3 regions of the Serratia sp. JSRIV002 genome follow, and region 1 is predicted to be linked to each of the others. Evidence: predicted binding sites of a transcription regulator. Region 1 holds the regulator's gene; each other region holds the start of a gene.
The links. Region 1 encodes PhoB, which activates phosphate uptake and scavenging genes when phosphate is short. Its sites were predicted from a motif close to CTGTCATAAAACTGNCNNAT; they were not measured.
Positions count from the first base shown of each region.

Region 2: phnC (phosphonate ABC transporter ATP-binding protein) is a predicted target of PhoB. The motif match lies at 3,793-3,812, and genes of this name have one in related genera.
Region 3: ugpB (sn-glycerol-3-phosphate ABC transporter substrate-binding protein UgpB) is a predicted target of PhoB. The motif match lies at 3,632-3,651, and genes of this name have one in related genera.

Region 1 is NZ_CP074143.1:1,357,101-1,363,108, forward strand. Features, by position in the region: gene sbcC (exonuclease subunit SbcC) at 1-1,086, opposite strand, end outside; gene sbcD (exonuclease subunit SbcD) at 1,083-2,312, opposite strand; gene phoB (phosphate response regulator transcription factor PhoB) at 2,537-3,226, shown strand; gene phoR (phosphate regulon sensor histidine kinase PhoR) at 3,251-4,567, shown strand; gene KGP26_RS06195 (PstS family phosphate ABC transporter substrate-binding protein) at 4,581-5,519, shown strand; gene KGP26_RS06200 (cobalamin-independent methionine synthase II family protein) at 5,708-6,008, shown strand, end outside.
Region 2 is NZ_CP074143.1:1,891,678-1,897,685, forward strand. Features, by position in the region: gene KGP26_RS08835 (GntR family transcriptional regulator) at 101-1,006, opposite strand; gene KGP26_RS08840 (zinc-binding alcohol dehydrogenase family protein) at 1,156-2,181, shown strand; gene KGP26_RS08845 (tagaturonate reductase) at 2,252-3,709, shown strand; gene phnC (phosphonate ABC transporter ATP-binding protein) at 3,878-4,711, shown strand; gene phnD (phosphonate ABC transporter substrate-binding protein) at 4,749-5,681, shown strand; gene phnE (phosphonate ABC transporter, permease protein PhnE) at 5,781-6,008, shown strand, end outside.
Region 3 is NZ_CP074143.1:361,844-367,851, reverse strand. Features, by position in the region: gene KGP26_RS01605 (sn-glycerol-3-phosphate import ATP-binding protein UgpC) at 1-354, opposite strand, end outside; gene ugpE (sn-glycerol-3-phosphate ABC transporter permease UgpE) at 360-1,205, opposite strand; gene ugpA (sn-glycerol-3-phosphate ABC transporter permease UgpA) at 1,202-2,089, opposite strand; gene ugpB (sn-glycerol-3-phosphate ABC transporter substrate-binding protein UgpB) at 2,205-3,524, opposite strand; gene KGP26_RS01585 (PLP-dependent aminotransferase family protein) at 3,718-4,905, opposite strand; gene livF (high-affinity branched-chain amino acid ABC transporter ATP-binding protein LivF) at 4,973-5,674, opposite strand; gene livG (high-affinity branched-chain amino acid ABC transporter ATP-binding protein LivG) at 5,679-6,008, opposite strand, start outside.

The DNA.
Region 1 (6,008 bases):
ATCGAGCGGCAACACCTTGTCATCCATCAGCGTCTGCTGCTGTTGCTGATGTTCCGCCTGGGCCTGTCTGGCCTTTTGCGCCTGCTCCAACTGCTGTTGTAACGGGGTCAGTTCGGCCAATTGACGCTCTTGCTGCTGAGCCAACTGTTCGATCTGTTGCTGTAACGCCAAACGATCCTGCTGACAACGATTACGCTCATTGAGCAACGGGCGCAGTTTCTCGGCGGGCTCACTGCGAGCTAATTGCTGCAACTGCGGTTCGGCCAGTTGATACTCCTGCTGCACGCCAGACAGCTGTTGCTGATAATCCTGAGTCTGTTGCTGGATGGCGTGCCAGCGTTGCAGCCAGCTCAACTGATGTTGTTGCCGCTGTGATTGTTGGCTGAGAAGTTGCTCTTCAGCGCCGAGCTCGTTGAGCTGGTTTTCCAACGCCTGGCGCTGCTCATCATTAAGCAGTTCAATCCCACTGGCACGGTGGTGCAAAGCGTCCAGATCGCTTTTCGCCTGTTTGTGCTGTTCGAATACCTGTGCCGATAGCCGTCCATAAATCTCGGTGCCGGTCAGTTCTTCCAACAGTTCGGCACGTTCGTTGGCCTTGGCGTTCAGGAAGGCGGCGAACTGGCCCTGCGACAGCATCATCGATTTGGTGAAGCGGCCAAAATCCAGCCCGGTGATCGCGGCAATCAGCTCTTTTTTATCGGAAATTTTATCCGCCAGGATTTTGCCGTCTGCCCGCAGTGCCAGCTCCACCTTGGGTGCCTGCAGGTTGCCGTCCGGATCGTTTTTCGCCCGGCGTTGGCTCCAGAAGGCGCGATAGCCGATGCCTTTGACCTCAAACTCCACTTCGGCCAGCGATTCGGCGGTGTGGCGGGTCATCAATTCATTCTGGCTGGCACTGACTTCCAGGCGTGGTGTCTGGTGATAGAGGGCCAGGCAGATGGCGTCCAGCAGGGTGGTTTTACCCGCTCCGGTGGGGCCGGTAATGGCAAACAGGCCGTTGCTGGCGAAGGGTTCCGCCGTGAAGTCGATTTTCCACTCGCCCTGTAGCGAGTTCAGGTTTTTCAGCCTTAGGCTCAGGATCTTCATGCTGATGGCTCCTCATGGTGATGCAAGGTTTCTACCACCTGCTGGAACATCTGCCGCATCTGTTGTTGGCGCGGTTCGGCCATCTCGGCTTCCAACGCCAACCGGCGCTCGAAGACTTCGCCCACGCTTAATTCATTCAAGGTTTCTTTATCCTGCTGAGCAATGGTCTGGCTACGTTGCTCTTTACTGCGTCGCAGCAGCACCACTTCAACCGGTAAATCTTCCGCCAACTGTTGGATGCGGCGCTGAATATCGCTGAGGTAATCCTGGGTGGCCACTTCGATATCCAGCCAAACCGGAAGTTCGCCCTGATAATCGGCAAACTGCTGTAATTGGGCCTCGATTTGCTGCAAATCACCTTTGATCAGCTGCATGGGCTGGAAGGTGGGGATCTCCAGTGGCGTGATCTGTTGCAATGCTCCGTCGGCAAAATCGACCATAAACACGCTTTTGGCTTTGCCTAACTCGTCAAAGCTCAGTGGGATTGGCGAGCCGCTGTAACGGATATGCTCGGATTTGGCGACGTTCTGCGCACGATGGATATGCCCCAACGCAATGTAATCGGCAGGAGGGAACGCTTGAGCCGGGAAAGCGTCCAGCGTGCCGATATAGATATCCCGCACCGAATCCGAGGTGGTGACGCCCACGGTGGTTAAATGGCCAGTGGCGACGATCGGCAGTGGCAAACCCAACGCATCGCGGCGCGCACAAGCTGCCTGATACAGGTTTTGGTAATGTTCGGCGATGGCTTCTTGCAGGGCCTGCTGCTTTTGGTTGCCAGACTCACCGGCGCGGCTGGTGAGCAGATCTCGTGGGCGCAGGAACGGAATGGCGCAGAGCACCGCACCAGGTTGGCCATCAAGCTGGTTGAGCACCACAATTTGCTGCTCAAGCTCGCTTTGCGCGTTGGCAATCACGGTGGTGTTCAGGCAGGAAAGCAGCTCACGCGATTCATTCAGCGTGGCTACGGAGTCGTGGTTGCCGCCCAGCACCACCAGCTGGCAGCCGGTGCGTTGCAGCTCCACCACAAAGCGGTTGTACAGCTCGCGTGCGTAGCTTGGCGGAGAGCCGGTATCGAACAAATCGCCTGCGACGATCAGCGCGTCCACCCGCTGCTGTTCCACCTGTTCGATCAGCCAACCTAAAAAGGCCTGATGCTCGGCGGCGCGGCTTTTGGTGAAAAAGTACTGGCCCAAATGCCAGTCGGAGGTATGGATCAGGCGCATAAAACTCCCAGGGCGACAACATAATGGCGACGATTATAAAGGGGGGGATCTCTCCTGTCGTGGCTCAATCAAGTAGAGAGCCGAATGATTTTTGTTTGCCGTCAGAAATAATCGCTATGCTTACTGCGTTCGAACGGGCTATTTTTTCATAAAAGTGTCACAAAACTGACGCATAATGGCGACCGCAATCAACTGAGATCGCTAACACATTGGCAGGATTGACGATGGCAAGACGCATACTGGTGGTGGAAGACGAAGCGCCGATCCGTGAGATGGTGTGCTTTGTGTTGGAACAGAATGGTTACCAACCGTTGGAAGCCGAGGATTATGACAGTGCCGTCACGCGCCTGTCTGAGCCGTTCCCTGATTTGGTGTTACTGGACTGGATGTTACCGGGAGGTTCCGGCATTCAGTTTATCAAGCATATGAAGCGTGAGGCGATGACCCGGGATATCCCGGTAATGATGCTGACCGCGCGCGGTGAAGAAGAAGATCGGGTACGTGGCCTGGAAGTTGGGGCGGATGATTACATCACCAAACCTTTCTCCCCCAAGGAGCTGGTGGCACGTATCAAGGCGGTAATGCGCCGTATTTCACCAATGGCAGTAGAAGAAGTGATTGAAATGCAGGGGCTAAGCCTGGATCCTTCCTCACACCGGGTGATGGCCAATGAGCAGGCGCTGGAGATGGGGCCGACCGAGTTCAAGCTGCTGCACTTCTTTATGACTCATCCGGAGCGTGTTTATAGCCGCGAACAGTTGCTTAATCACGTCTGGGGCACTAACGTTTATGTGGAAGACCGCACCGTTGATGTGCATATCCGCCGGCTGCGTAAGGCGCTGGAGACCAGTGGTCATGACAAGATGGTTCAAACCGTTCGCGGCACCGGTTATCGGTTCTCAACGCGCTACTGATCGCACTGCGCTGGAGAGGTTACCGTGCTAGAACGTTTATCGTGGAAGAGGCTGGCGCTGGAGCTGGCCCTTTTTTGCCTGCCCGCCTTATTGCTGGGGCTGATTTTCGGTTATCTGCCCTGGCTGCTGTTGGTTTCGGTGCTGGCTGCGCTGGCCTGGAACTTCTATAACCAACTCAAACTTTCCCACTGGCTGTGGGTGGACCGCAGCATGACGCCGCCGCCGGGCCGCTGGAGCTGGGAGCCGTTGTTCTATGGCCTGTACCAGATGCAGCAGCGTAACCGTCGCCGCCGCCGTGAGCTGGCGCTGTTGATCAAACGCTTCCGTAGTGGGGCCGAATCCTTACCGGATGCGGTGGTGATGACCACCGTTGAGGGCAATATCTTCTGGTGTAACGGCCTGGCACAGCATCTGCTGGGCTTTCGCTGGCCGGAAGATAACGGCCAACACATTCTCAACCTGCTGCGCTATCCGGAATTCAGTCATTATCTGCAACAGCAAGAATTTACCCGGCCGCTGACGCTACAGCTGAATAACGAGCACTTTGTCGAATTCCGTATCATGCCGTACTCCGAAGGCCAATTGCTAATGGTGGCCCGTGATGTGACCCAGATGCGTCAACTGGAGGGGGCCAGACGCAACTTCTTTGCCAACGTCAGTCATGAGCTGCGTACGCCGCTAACGGTGCTGCAAGGCTATCTGGAGATGATGAGCGATGAAGAGCTGGATGGTTCGCTGCGTGGCAAAGCCTTGGGCACCATGCAAGAGCAGACCAAACGCATGGATGGGTTGGTAAAGCAGTTGCTCACGCTTTCCAGGATAGAGGCCGCGCCAAACGTGGATATGAACGAGAAGGTTGATATTCCGTTAATGCTGCGGGTATTGCAGCGTGAGGCGCAGTCGCTCAGCAGTGGTAATCACCAGATCAATTTCCGGGTGAATGAAAATCTGCAGGTGTTCGGTAATGAGGATCAGCTGCGCAGCGCGGTTTCCAATCTGGTGTACAACGCTGTCAACCATACTCCGGCGGGTACCAACATCGAAGTGAGCTGGCAGCAGACGCCGCACGGGGCTCAGTTCCAGGTCAGCGATAACGGGCCGGGCATCGGTGCCGAGCATATCCCACGCCTGACCGAGCGTTTCTATCGCGTGGATAAAGCACGTTCGCGCCAGACCGGCGGCAGTGGGCTCGGGTTGGCGATCGTGAAGCATGCGCTCAGCCATCATGATTCACGGCTGGAGATCCTCAGCGAGCCAGGCATCGGCACCCGTTTTATCTTTACCTTGCCTAACCGGTTGATTGTTCCCGCGTCTTTAGCAGAGAATGCGGTGAAAAATTAACAGGTAGCCCGCCATGAATCGATTTACCCAAGCTTTGCTGCTTTGCCTGCTGCTGTCGGTTGGCCGCGGGGCCGTGGCTGCTCCGGACGGCATGCTTTCCGGTAACCTGTCTAGCGTAGGTTCCGACACCTTGGCCAACCTGATGGCGCTGTGGGGGCAGGATTTCAGCCGACACTATCCCAACGTGAACCTGCAACTGCAGGCTGCCGGTTCCTCGACGGCACCCACCGCATTGGCGGCAGGAGCGGCGCAGCTTGGGCCAATGAGCAGGCCAATGAAGGCGGCGGAGGTGTCGGCATTTGAGCACCGCTATGGCTATGCTCCGCTGGCGGTGCCGGTCGCGGTTGATGCGCTGGTGGTGCTGGTGCATCAGGACAATCCGTTACGTGGGTTGAATCTGCAACAGCTGGATCAAATCTTTTCCGCTACCCGCCGCTGCGGGGAAAACACGCCGATTAATCGCTGGGGAGAGCTGGGGCTGCAGGGCGGCTGGCAGCAGCGTGCCTTGCAACGTTTTGGCCGCAACTCCGCCTCGGGTACCTATGGGTATTTCAAGCTGCGTGCGTTATGCGGTGGTGATTTTATGGCGCGGGTGAATGAACTGCCGGGGTCGGCCTCGGTGGTGCAGGCGGTGGCCGGATCGTTAAACGGCATTGGCTATGCCAGCATTGGTTTTCGTGCCAGCGGGGTGCGGCTGTTGCCCCTGGCAGAAACGGGTGACCGTTATATTGAACCTAGCGAAACCAACGTGCGTAACGGTAGCTATCCGTTGGCGCGCTATCTGTATATCTACATCAACAAAGCTCCCAACCAGCCGCTGGAGCCCCTGACGGCGGCATTCCTCGACCGTGTACTGTCTGCGCAGGGACAGGATCTGGTAAATCACGACGGCTATCTGCCGTTGCCGCCAGATACGCTGCGCAAAACCCGCGCTCTATTGGGGTTGGAGTAGTCCGGCCAACTTGAATTTAATTCAACACCAATGAAAATTTCTCCATTGCCGGGTGACCGGTGACATGAAAGGATGCACTCAAGCAGTGTAGACGTCTGGATGTCCATTTGTAACCCGGCGTAATAATTCAACTTGTCAATGATTGGAACTGACGGCGGTAAGCCCTCAGTGCATCATCGGAGCAGAACATGTCCAAAGCCAGCCATGCCTTTCACGCCGACGTTGTCGGTAGCCTGTTGCGCCCTGCGGCGTTGAAAACGGCCCGTCAGCAGTTCCAGAATGGTGAGATCGATGCGGCTCAGTTGCGCGCAGTAGAAAACGAGCAAATCCGCCATATTGTTGGCAAACAGCAAGAGATAGGCTTACAGGTCGTGACAGATGGCGAGTTCCGTCGCGCCTGGTGGCACTTCGACTTCCTTGAAGGGCTTGATGGTGTAGAAGGCTACGACGTGGAGCAGGGCATTCAGTTTAACGGCGTGCAAACCAAAG
Region 2 (6,008 bases), 530 kb from region 1:
CTCATGGTGCTTTTTTTAACCGGTTCCGTGCGGCGGTTACGATTTTGCTGTTTTTAATCGGTTTTAAATCCCGTTTTCATCGGTTTTTTATCAATAAAAATCAGCAGGCATCCTGTTTGATGGAACGGATCATCGACTGTTTGGCAGTATCAAGATGGCGGTGCAGCTCACGGGCGGCCTCCTGATCGCTGCGGCAGATCAGGGCGCTTAAAATGGCCATATGCTCTTCAATTGCAATAATATTTCTTTGCTTCAGGTCGGTTTCATCCCATTGATAGTGGAAGTGAAAGATCACCGATATGATTTCCAGCGACTGATTGAAAAACGGATTGTTGGCGGCCGACAGGATCAGGGTATGAAAGTCACGATCCAGCTGAGAGAACAGCCGATAATTGTCGCTGATGGTGTCGCGCAACTCGCGATGACGGTTCAACAACTCCTTGGCCTGCAACCAACGGCTATCCTGTGCGGGCAGGTTGATAAAGCGTGATAGCGCGTGGGTTTCCAGCATTTGGCGGAGTTCAAACAACTGCTCGGCATAGTTCTGATCAAACTTTTTCATGCTCCATTGGCCGCGGCGTACGTTGTCGATAAGGTCAAAGCGGCTGAAGCGCAGCAGGAATTCCCGCACCACTACCGGGCTGACGTTAACCGCGCGTGAAAGCTGCAATTCGGTGAATGAATCCCCCGCACGCAGTTGCTTTTGGTTAATCATCTGATAGAACGCTTTCTCAAACAGCTTGCCTTGCTCGTCCAACGAGTGGCTCATGCATTCAAAGCCGTCTTCTGCCAGCGGCATACGCAGGATCACATAATCATCCTTGACCTTCTCCAGAACCCCACGTTGATGCAAATGCGTTAGCGTGTGGCGCACTGTGGTGCGACTGATGTTATACATTTCTGCCAGCCCCGCCTGGGAAGGCAGCGGTGAGCGGATATGCCCTTTGATGATGCCGTCGATCATCTGATTAACCACGTTCTGGCGGAGGTTTTGCGTTCTGCTCATGAGATCCCTCTGTGGGTTTAGATGTTTTTTAAGTATTTAAAACCCATTTAAACCGGTTTAATTTGTGCTGACTCACAAATTCTCCTCATCAGCGCAATGCACCTGTTCTTTTTGCGGGATAACAGCGCCACATCACAGGAGGAGGGATTATGACCACAATGAATACGCTAGTTTGTCTGGAGCCGACCCGGCTGGTTTACCAACAAAGGCCGATACCGCAGCCTGCGCCGGATGAAGCGGTGCTCAAAATACTGACGGTAGGCATTTGCGGTACCGATATCCACGCCTGGTCTGGTCAACAACCGTTCTTCAGCTACCCGCGGGTGCTGGGGCATGAAATATGCGGCGAGATTGTCAGCGTCGGTAGCCAGGTTGGTGAATTGCGCGTCGGCCAGCGTGTGGCGGTGATCCCTTATGTCTCCTGTCATCACTGCGGAGCATGCACCAGCGGCAGGCCCAATTGCTGTGAAAATATCTCGGTGATTGGCGTGCATCAAGACGGCGGCTTTAGCGAGTTTTTAAGCGTGCCGGTGAACAACCTGCTGGCCGTGGATGATGTTGAGCCCCAAGCGGCGGCGCTGATTGAACCATTCTCCATCAGTGCTCACGCCGTACGCCGAGCGGCCATCGAGCAGGGCGATCATCTATTGGTGGTAGGAGCAGGGCCGATTGGCCTGGGGGTTGCGGCTATCGCCAAGGCGGACGGGGCAACCGTGATCGTGGCCGATACCAGCGCAGAGCGCCGAAGCCATGTGGAAAACATGCTTGGGCTAACCACGTTAGATCCGTCAGACGCCGGGTTTGACTCTGCCTTAAGAGCCCAATTCTCCGGCATGCTGGCGGCAAAAATCATTGATGCCACCGGCAATCAGCATGCGATGAACCATAGCGTCAACCTGATCCGCCATGGCGGCAGCATTACGTTTGTCGGCCTGTTCAAGGGCGATCTGCAGTTCTCCGATCCGGAATTCCATAAAAAGGAAACCACCATGATGGGGAGCCGCAATGCCACCAAAGAAGACTTTATCAAGGTTGGGCGCTTAATGGCCGCCGGAAAAATCACTGCCGGGATGATGCTTTCCCATCAATTCGAGTTTTCCACGCTGGCAGATATTTATGAAGCGGAAGTCATTAATAATAAACAGCTGATTAAAGGCGTGATTCATTTTAACTAACTCGATGACTCCCCAGATCTTGCCGAGAGTAATATGCAGCCTGGGGGATCGCCGGATGCAAGGAACAATAATGAAACAACTCAATCGTAGTGAATTTCCTGGTGCGCAATATCCCGATCGCATTATCCAGTTTGGTGAAGGTAATTTCCTGCGCGCCTTTGTCGATTGGCAAATCGACCTGCTAAACCAGCATACCGGGCTGAATGCCGGCGTGGTGGTGGTGCGGCCAATCGACAGCCAGCAGCCACCTTCGCTCAATACTCAGGATGGCCTTTACACCACCATTATCCGTGGGTTGAACGAGCAGGGGGAGGCGGTTTGCGAGCCGCGCCTGATCCGCTCGGTCAATCGGGAAATCAACGTTTACCACCAGTACGACAGCTATCTGGCGTTGGCTCGGGATCCGGCGATCCGCTTCATATTCTCCAACACCACCGAAGCGGGGATCGGTTATTTACCGGACGATAAGTTCACCGACGCTCCTGCTGCCAGTTTCCCGGCCAAGCTGACACGGCTGCTGTTTGAGCGTTTCAGGCATTTTGACGGTGCTACAGACAAGGGCTGGGTATTGCTGCCGTGTGAGCTGATCGACTACAACGGCGAAGCGCTGAAAGAGTACGTATTGCGCTACGCGCAGCAATGGCAGTTACCGCAGGCCTTTACCGATTGGCTGAACGATTGCAACACCTTCTGCTCAACGCTGGTCGATCGTATCGTCACGGGCTACCCACGCGATGAAGTAGAACAGTGGCAACGGCAGTTGGGATATCAAGATAGCTTCCTCGACACGGCGGAACATTTCTATCTGTTTGTGATCCAGGGCCCACAGTGGCTGGCGCAAGAGCTGCATCTGGATAAGTTGGATCTGAATGTCCACATCGTCGATGACATCAAACCTTATAAAGAACGCAAGGTAGCGATCCTTAACGGGGCACATACGGCGCTGGTGCCGGTGGCGTTCCTGGCCGGTTTGAATACCGTGGGCGAGGCCATGAGCGACGAGCAGATCGGCGGCTATGTGGCACGCACCATTGCCGAAGAGATTATGCCGGTGCTCGATCTGCCGCAGGAAGAGTTACGGCCATTTGCCGAAGCGGTACAGAACCGTTTCCGTAACCCGTTTATTCAGCACCAGTTGCTGTCGATTGCGCTGAACGGCATGACCAAATTCCGCACGCGTATTTTGCCGCAGTTACTGGCAGGCCAACAGAAAAATGCCGCGCTGCCGAAACGACTGACCTTTGCCTTGGCCGCGTTGTTGGCCTTCTATCGTGGCGAACGACAGGCGGGTAGCTATGCATTACAGGATGATGCCCATTGGCTGACGAGGTTCGCAACGTTGTGGGCTGGAGTAGAACATCACGATATGACGCTCGCGGCGTTGGTAGAAAACGTGCTGGCCGATGAGGCGCACTGGGGGCAAAATCTCAACGCCGTTCCTGGGCTGACTGTTGCCGTGACCACCGATTTGCAAGCCATTCTTGACCACGGGATGCGTGCGGCATTGAGCGAAGTAGAACGCCGATAAAAATTAATCGGCTCGCAGTAGAAGCGAGTACCCGCTTATTTTAATCCTGCGAATCACGGGAAATGGCGTTGAACGTCATTTCCCGGCCATAAAACCATCATCTGCGTGTCATACAGTTATTCGTTAATAGGTGCCCATAAGATTAGCCACTGAAATCAGAGAAATCATATGGCGCAGGCACTGTTAAAACTGGCACCGACCGACTATCCAGGGCAGCAACCCATCCCGTTACGCAAGGTATTGGCGGTAAAAGGCTTGGGTAAGGCTTACCAATCTCAACAACGTGTCCTCGACGACATCAATTTTGATCTGCACGCAGGGGAGTTTGTGGCAGTGATTGGCCGCTCCGGGGCCGGTAAATCTACCCTGTTGCATACGCTTAACGGCACCATCCCTTCCAGCTGCGGCGAGATGCTGCATTTTGAGGACGATGGGGTGGCACAGGATATCGCACAACTCTCGGCCCGCCAGATGCGCCAGTGGCGCGCCCGCTGTGGCATGATCTTCCAGGATTTTTGCCTGGTCCCCCGGTTGGATGTGATCACCAACGTGCTGCTAGGCCGCCTCAGCCACACCTCGACGCTGAAATCCTTCTTCAAAGTGTTCGATGATGCTGACCGTGCGCGGGCAATCGAGCTGCTGCAATGGCTGAATATGCTGCCGCATGCGCTGCAACGTGCCGAGAACCTGTCCGGTGGGCAAATGCAGCGTGTCGCCATCTGCCGTGCGCTGATGCAAAACCCCAAAATTCTGCTGGCCGATGAGCCGGTCGCCTCGCTCGATCCGAAAAACACCCGCCGCATTATGGATGCGCTACAGAAAGTCAGCGAGAACGATATCGCGGTGATGGTGAACCTGCACTCGGTCGAACTGGTGAGGGAATACTGCACCCGGGTGATTGGTATCGCCCAGGGCAAAATCATTTTCGACGGCCACCCGTCGCAGCTTAACGAACGTATTTTGCAGCAACTGTATGGCGAAGAAGCCAATCAGATCCATTAATCACTTGAACGTCACCTTTACACACAGGGCATGCGCAATGAAAAAAGTATTCACACTGACCACCATGATGGCCGGCGTAATGATGGTATTTAATGCAGGTGCAGCGGATGCGCCGAAAGAGTTGAACCTGGGGATCCTGGGTGGGCAGAACGCCACTCAACAGATTGGCGATAACCAGTGTGTGAAAGATTTTCTCGATAAAGAGCTGAACGTTGACACCAAGCTGCGTAACTCTTCCGACTACTCTGGCGTGATCCAGGGCCTGCTCGGGGGCAAGATCGATCTGGTGTTGAGCATGTCGCCGTCGTCGTTTGCTTCGGTGTATATCAAGGATCCCAAGGCCGTCGATCTGGTGGGGATCGCGGTGGATGATACCGATCAGTCACGCGGATATCACTCGGTGGTGGTGGTGAAAGCCGACAGCCCTTACAAAAAGCTGGAAGACCTGAAAGGGAAATCCTTCGGCTTTGCGGATCCGGATTCGACCTCCGGTTTCCTGGTGCCAAACCAGGTGTTCAAGAAGCAGTTTGGCGGCACGCCGGATAACAAATACAACGACTTCTTCTCCAGCGTCACTTTCTCCGGTGGTCATGAGCAGGACGTACTCGGCGTGTTGAACGGCCAGTTTGAAGGTGCGGTCACCTGGGCCTCGATGATTGGCGATTACAACACCGGCTATACCAGCGGAGCCTTCAACCGCATGATCCGTATGGATCATCCGGATTTGATGAAGCAGATCCGCATTATCTGGCAGTCGCCGCTGATCCCGAATGGCCCGATCCTGGTGAGCAACTCCCTGCCTGCGGATTTCAAAGCCAAGGTGGTTACCGCCATCAAGAAGCTGGATACCGACAACCATCAGTGCTTTATCAAGGCGATGGGCGGCAAGCAGCACATTGGCGACGTCAAGCTGGCGGAATACCAGACCATTATCGATATGAAGCGTGAGCTGACCAAGGGCGACCGCTAAGGCGGCTTGCTTCCCGGCCCCTCACCCCAACCCTCTCCCTGTGGGAGAGGGTTGGGGTGAGGGGCCTATTTATCCAGCCATAAAATATTGGAAGCGATTTTGAATAGAGACTTCGCACACTACTACCAACGGATCCGCAGTAAGCAGAAGCGTGAAACCTTGCTCTGGTCGCTCGGGCTGGTAGCGCTTTATCTTGGCGCAGGCAATATTGCCGAGTTCAACCTGCATACCGTCTGGATGTCGATCCCCCATTTCTTTGACTATCTGGCAGAAACCATCCCGGTACTGCACTGGCCGCTGCTGTTCGCCGACGGCCATACCGAAGGC
Region 3 (6,008 bases), 1.0 Mb from region 1:
GGCCTCTTCTACCCGCTGACGGATGTGCTGTTTGCCAAAGCCACGGATTTTCAGGCCATAGGCCATGTTGTCGTACACGCTCATATGCGGATACAGCGCGTAGTTCTGGAACACCATGGCGATGCCGCGATCTTTCGGTTCCAGATCGGTCACGCGCTGGCTATCAATATAGATATCCCCGCTGGTGGTGCGCTCCAGGCCGGCCACCATCCGCAGCAGCGTCGATTTGCCACAGCCGGAGGGGCCAACCATCACAATAAATTCGCCGTCAGCCACGTCGAGATCGATCTGCTTGATCACCGGCGTTTTGCCGTCGTAAGACTTGGTGACTGCCTGTAGTTTTAAACCTGCCATATTCGTTACTTCTCGCTATCTACCAGACCGCGCACAAACCAGCGCTGCATCAGAAGAACCACCGCCAACGGCGGGATCAAAGTCAACATCATTGCCGCCATCACCTGATTCCACTGGGTCGGCGCGCCGGAGGTGGAAATCATGCTGCGGATCCCCGCCACCGCCGTGCTCATCGAGGCGTCACTGGTGACCAGGATCGGCCAAAGATACTGATTCCAGCCGTAAATAAAGGTGATGACAAACAGCGCCGCCAGATTGGTTTTCGACAGCGGCAGTACGATGTCCCAAAAGAAGCGCATCGGCCCGGCTCCGTCGATACGGGCGGCCTCCAGCAGCTCATCCGGCAGGGTCATAAAGAACTGACGCAGCAGGAAGGTGGCCGTGGCCGATGCCATCAGCGGCAGCGTGAGTCCGGTGTAGCTATCCAGCAGGTTGAGGTTGGAGATCACTTCCACCGTCGGGAAGATACGCACCTCGACCGGCAGCATCAGCGTCATGAAGATCAGCCAGAAGAACAGGCTGCGCAGCGGAAAACGGAAATAGACGATGGCATAGGCGGACAGCACCGAGACCACGATCTTGCCGCAGGTGATCGCCAGCGCCATGATCACACTGTTGAGCAGCAGCATCGAGAACGGCACCTTGAGGGTGCCCACTCCGCCCTGCCAGATATGGCGGATGTTGTCCCAAAGGTGCCCTCCGGGGACCAGCGTCATAGGCACCTGGAACACCTGCTGATCGTCCAGCGTGGCGGCCACAAAGGCCACATACAGCGGGAACAGCACCACCAGCACGCCAACAATCAGCATCGTATGGCTGAAGATATCCAGCCCGCGTCGGTTCTCAATCATTGGTAGCGCACCTTACGTTCGACAAAGCGGAACTGGATCACCGTCAGGCCAATCACCAGCAGCATCAGCACCACCGACTGCGCCGCCGAACTGGACAGATCCAGACCAGCAAAGCCTTCACGATAGATTTTGTACACCAGCGTGGTGGTCGACTGTACCGGCCCACCGCCGGTAGCGGCGTCGATCACCGGGAAGGTGTCGAAGAAGGCATACACCAGGTTGACCACCAGCAGGAAGAAGCTCACCGGCGTGATCAGCGGCAGCACTAGGTTGAAGAAACGCCGCACCGGGCCAGCCCCGTCGATCGCCGCCGCTTCCACCAAAGAACGCGGGATGGATTGCAATGCGGCCAGGAAAAACAGGAAGTTATAGCTGATTTGCTGCCACACCGATGCCAACACCACCAGGAACATCGCCTGTCCGCTGTTTTGCGCATGGTTCCAGTCGTAGCCGAAACCGGCGAGCACATGGGTGATCAGGCCCATGCCGGGGCTGAACAGGAAGATCCACAGCACCGCCGCTACCGCAGGGGCAACCGCATAGGGCAGGATCATCAAGGTCTGATAGAAACGGCTGCCGCGCAGCACATAGTCCACCAGCGCGGCAAAGAACAGCGATACCAGCAGGCCAACACCGGCCACCAGGAAGCTGAACAACAGCGTGGTGTAGAAAGAGTCCAGATAATACGGGTCCTGGAACAGCTGTGTGAAGTTGTCCAACCCGACAAACTGGCTGGAAAGGCCGAACGGATCGACGCTTTGTACCGAGTACCACAGCGCCTGACCGGCAGGCCACAGGAAGAACACGACGGTGATCAGCAGTTGTGGCAGCACCAACACATAGGGCAGCCAGCTACAGCCGAAGCCGGGACGGGATGATGACATAGGGTTAACCGTTAAATGGGGATGAGGGGGGGTATAAGCCCCTCACCCCAGCCCTCTCCCAAAGGGAGAGGGAGTGGATCGATGTCGTTTGGCAAAAGAACGCCCAATCTGACGCTTACTTGGTGGAAGCCTCGAAGCGGCGCAGCAACACGTCACCGCGCTGTACTGCAGCATCCAGCGCCTGCTGCGGGGTTTTCTTGTCGGTCCATACGCTTTCCAGCTCTTCATCCACCACGGTACGGATCTGCGGCATATTGCCCAGACGCAGCCCTTTGGTGAACGCCAACGGTGGCTTGTTCAGCATCTGGCGGGTGGCCACATCGGCCCCTGGGTTTTTGTCGTAGAAGCCCTGTTGCTTGGTCATATCAAAAGCGGCAGTGGTGATCGGCAGGTAGCCGGTCTTTTGATGCCATTCGGCGGCAATCTCAGGCTGGGCCAGATATTGCAGGAACTCCGCCACGCCTTTGTAGGTCGCCGCGTCTTTGCCGTTCATCACCCACAGGCTGGCCCCGCCGATAATGGCGTTCTGCGGTGCATTTTTGGCGTCAGCATCGTAAGGCATCATGCCCACGCCGAAATCAAACTTGGCGTATTTGCGGATGCTGGCCAGCGAGCCGGAAGAGGCGGTCGCCATGGCGCAGTCGCCGTTGTAGAACTTCTCGGTAGGTTCGTCCTTGCGGCCGAAGTAGGTGAAGTCGCCCTTCTTGTTCATGTCTTGCAGGAATTGAATATGCTTCACCTGCAGCGGCTGGTTGAACTCCAGCTTGGCACTGGTGCCACCAAAGCCGTTGTTTTCACTGGCGAACGGCACGCCATGCCAGGCGCTGAAGTTCTCCAGTTGGATCCACCCCAGCCAACCGCTGGTGTAGCCGCACTTCATGCCAGCCGCGCGCAGTTTGGCGGCATCGGCCGCCAATTCCTGCCAGGTTTTCGGTGGCTGATCCGGGTTCAAGCCCGCTTTCTTGAAGGCGTCTTTGTTGTAATACAGCACCGGAGTGGAGCTGTTGAAAGGCTGGGACAGCAGATGGCCGCTCTTGTTATCGGTGTAGTAACCGGCCACGGTCGGCACAAACACCGATTCGTCGAACTTGACGCCCGACTCCTGGAACACCTGATACACCGGTTTGATCGCCTTGCTCGCCATCATGGTGGCGGTGCCCACTTCATAGACTTGCAGGATCGCCGGTGCCTTGCCGGAACGGTAAGCAGCAATGCCCGCCGCCAGGCTCTGTTCGTAGTTGCCTTTATAAACCGGGACGATCTTCACATCGCTGTGAGTTTGGTTGAAACGGTCCGCCAGAGAATCCACTTCGGTGCCCAGTTCCCCTTCCATCGAATGCCAGAAGGGGATCTCGGTGGCAGCTATTGCATGGCCGCTGACCGCCAGGGCCAAGGTAACGCACAACGTGGTTTTTTTAATCGCGTGAGCAAACATGCCTAACTCCTGAAAAAGCGGGTGTGATCAAAACGCGTGAGCGAAAAGAAACAGTTTTTGTTCGGATGCTAAACATGCCATGCGCGGATGACAGTAAAATAACTCTGGCGTGACAGCTAGATGACAGCGAGGTGAAGTGCAGATGGCGGTTTGATGTCGGCGGTAGGGAATTCTCCCCACCGCCGCAGAGAGATTACAGCGAGCGACGCAGGCGGGCGACGGCCTCTTGCATCTGTTGTTCGGTTGCCGTGGCAAACGACAGGCGGAAGGTTGAGCGATCCGGTTTGTCAGAGAAGAAGTATTCTCCCGGCACAAACACCACGCCCTGTTTCAGGGTGGTATTCAGCCACTCGGTGGCATCGAATTGCTGACGGAAACGCGCCCACAGGAACATGCCGCCTTTCGGCATATCAAAGCTGATCACATCACCCAGCTCTTTTTCCACCAGCCCGGCCAGGATCTCACCTTTGTGCTTGTAGGCCGCGCGGATCTTTTCGATCTGCGCCGGTAAACGATCCAGCCCCAGGTAACATTCGACGATGCTCTGCGACAGCGCGCTAGCATGCAGATCCGCCGCCTGCTTGATGATCGCCACTTTATGCAACAGGAACGGTGGCAAGATGGCCCAACCCAGGCGCAGGCCCGGAGCCAGGATCTTGGAGAAGGTGGAGGTGTAGATAATGTTTTCGGTATGGCCCAGCACCTGCTGCGAAACCTGATACAGCGTAGCATTACGCTCTTCGGTGAAGCGCAGCTCGCCGTACGGGTCATCCTCGATAATCAGGAAGTTATGCTCCACCGCCAATTTCACCAACTGCTCACGGCGTGCGGCGCTCAGGGTCAGGCCGCTTGGGTTGCCGAAGTTCGGCACCACGTACACCCCTTTGATCTTCTGGGTTTTCAGCAGTTCAGCCAGCTCATCCACCACCATGCCGTCGCTGTCAGAAGAAACGGACATGACGTTGGCTTCCGCCAGTTCCAGCGTTTGCAGCGCCGCCAGATAGGTCGGGCGCTCTACCACAAACACATCACCAGGGTTAATCACCGCACGCATCACCAGATCTAACGCCTGCTGGGAGCCTGCGGTCACCACGATATCTTCCGGCTTGGCATTAACGCCACGCTTTGCGCATAGGGTACAGATGCCTTCACGCAGCAGTTCGCTGCCTTCAGTCAGCCCATATTGGAACGCGCTTTTCGGTTGTTCGGTAATAGCCTGCTGGGTAGCAATGCTCAATCCTTCGAAGTCAAACAGTGCATCAGAGGGAATGCCACCCGCCAGCGAAATGACGTTTTCCATTTTGCTGTGCTTGAGCAATTCGCGGATTGCCGAGCTTTTGACCTTTACGATGCGCTGTGCGAGTAGTCCTTCTGTCTTCATTGCTTGTTCTCGTAATCGTTAAGAATAGGGGCGCCACTCAGTGCGCCCTATGTCAATTACCCATGGTTTAACCACCCAGGTATGCTGACCGCACTGCTTCGTTTGCTAATAATGCGGCCCCCGTATCTTCCAACACCACGCGGCCGTTTTCCAGCACATAACCACGATCCGCCAGTTTTAGCGCCTGGTTGGCGTTTTGTTCCACCAGGAAGATGGTCATCCCCTCTTCGCGCAGCTGCTGGATGATATCGAAAATCTGCTGGATGATGATGGGGGCCAGCCCGAGTGAAGGCTCGTCCAACAGCAGTAACTTTGGCTGGCTCATCAGCGCACGGCCAATCGCCAGCATCTGCTGCTCACCACCGGACATGGTGCCAGAGCGCTGGCTGCGGCGTTCCAGCAGGCGTGGAAACAGGGTAAACACCCGCTCAATGCGTTGGTGATACTGCTCGCGGTCGGCAAAAAAACCGCCCATCGCCAGGTTCTCTTCCACCGTCATGCGTGAGAACACCCGCCGCCCTTCCGGTACGATCGCCACGGCCTCGCGCATGATGCGCGCTGTCTGCCACTGGGTGATATCCTGATCCATCAAGGTGATGGACCCTTCACTGGCCCTTGGGTCGCCGCATAGCGTGCCGAGCAGGGTGGTTTTACCGGCACCGTTGGCGCCGATCAGGGTGACAATCTCCCCCTGTTGAATGTTCAGGCTGACCTGGTGCAGCGCCTGAATTTTGCCGTAATGGGCGGAAACCTGATTAAATGACAACATATGCTTATTCGCCCAGATAGGCCCGGATCACGTCCGGGTTATTGCGGATTTCTGCCGGTGAGCCTTGCGCCAACGGCGTTCCCTGATTCACCACGTAGATGCGATCGGAAATCCCCATCACCAGTTTCATATCGTGCTCAATCAACAGCACCGACACCTGGTGCTGGTCACGCAGCTCGACGATCAGATGATCCAGCTCATCGGTTTCTTTCGGGTTCAGGCCCGCCGCCGGTTCATCCAGCATCAATAGTTCCGGGCGCGTTACCATGCAACGGGCGATCTCCAGCCGACGCTGCTGGCCATAGGCCAGATTACCCGCCGAACGGTTAGCCAT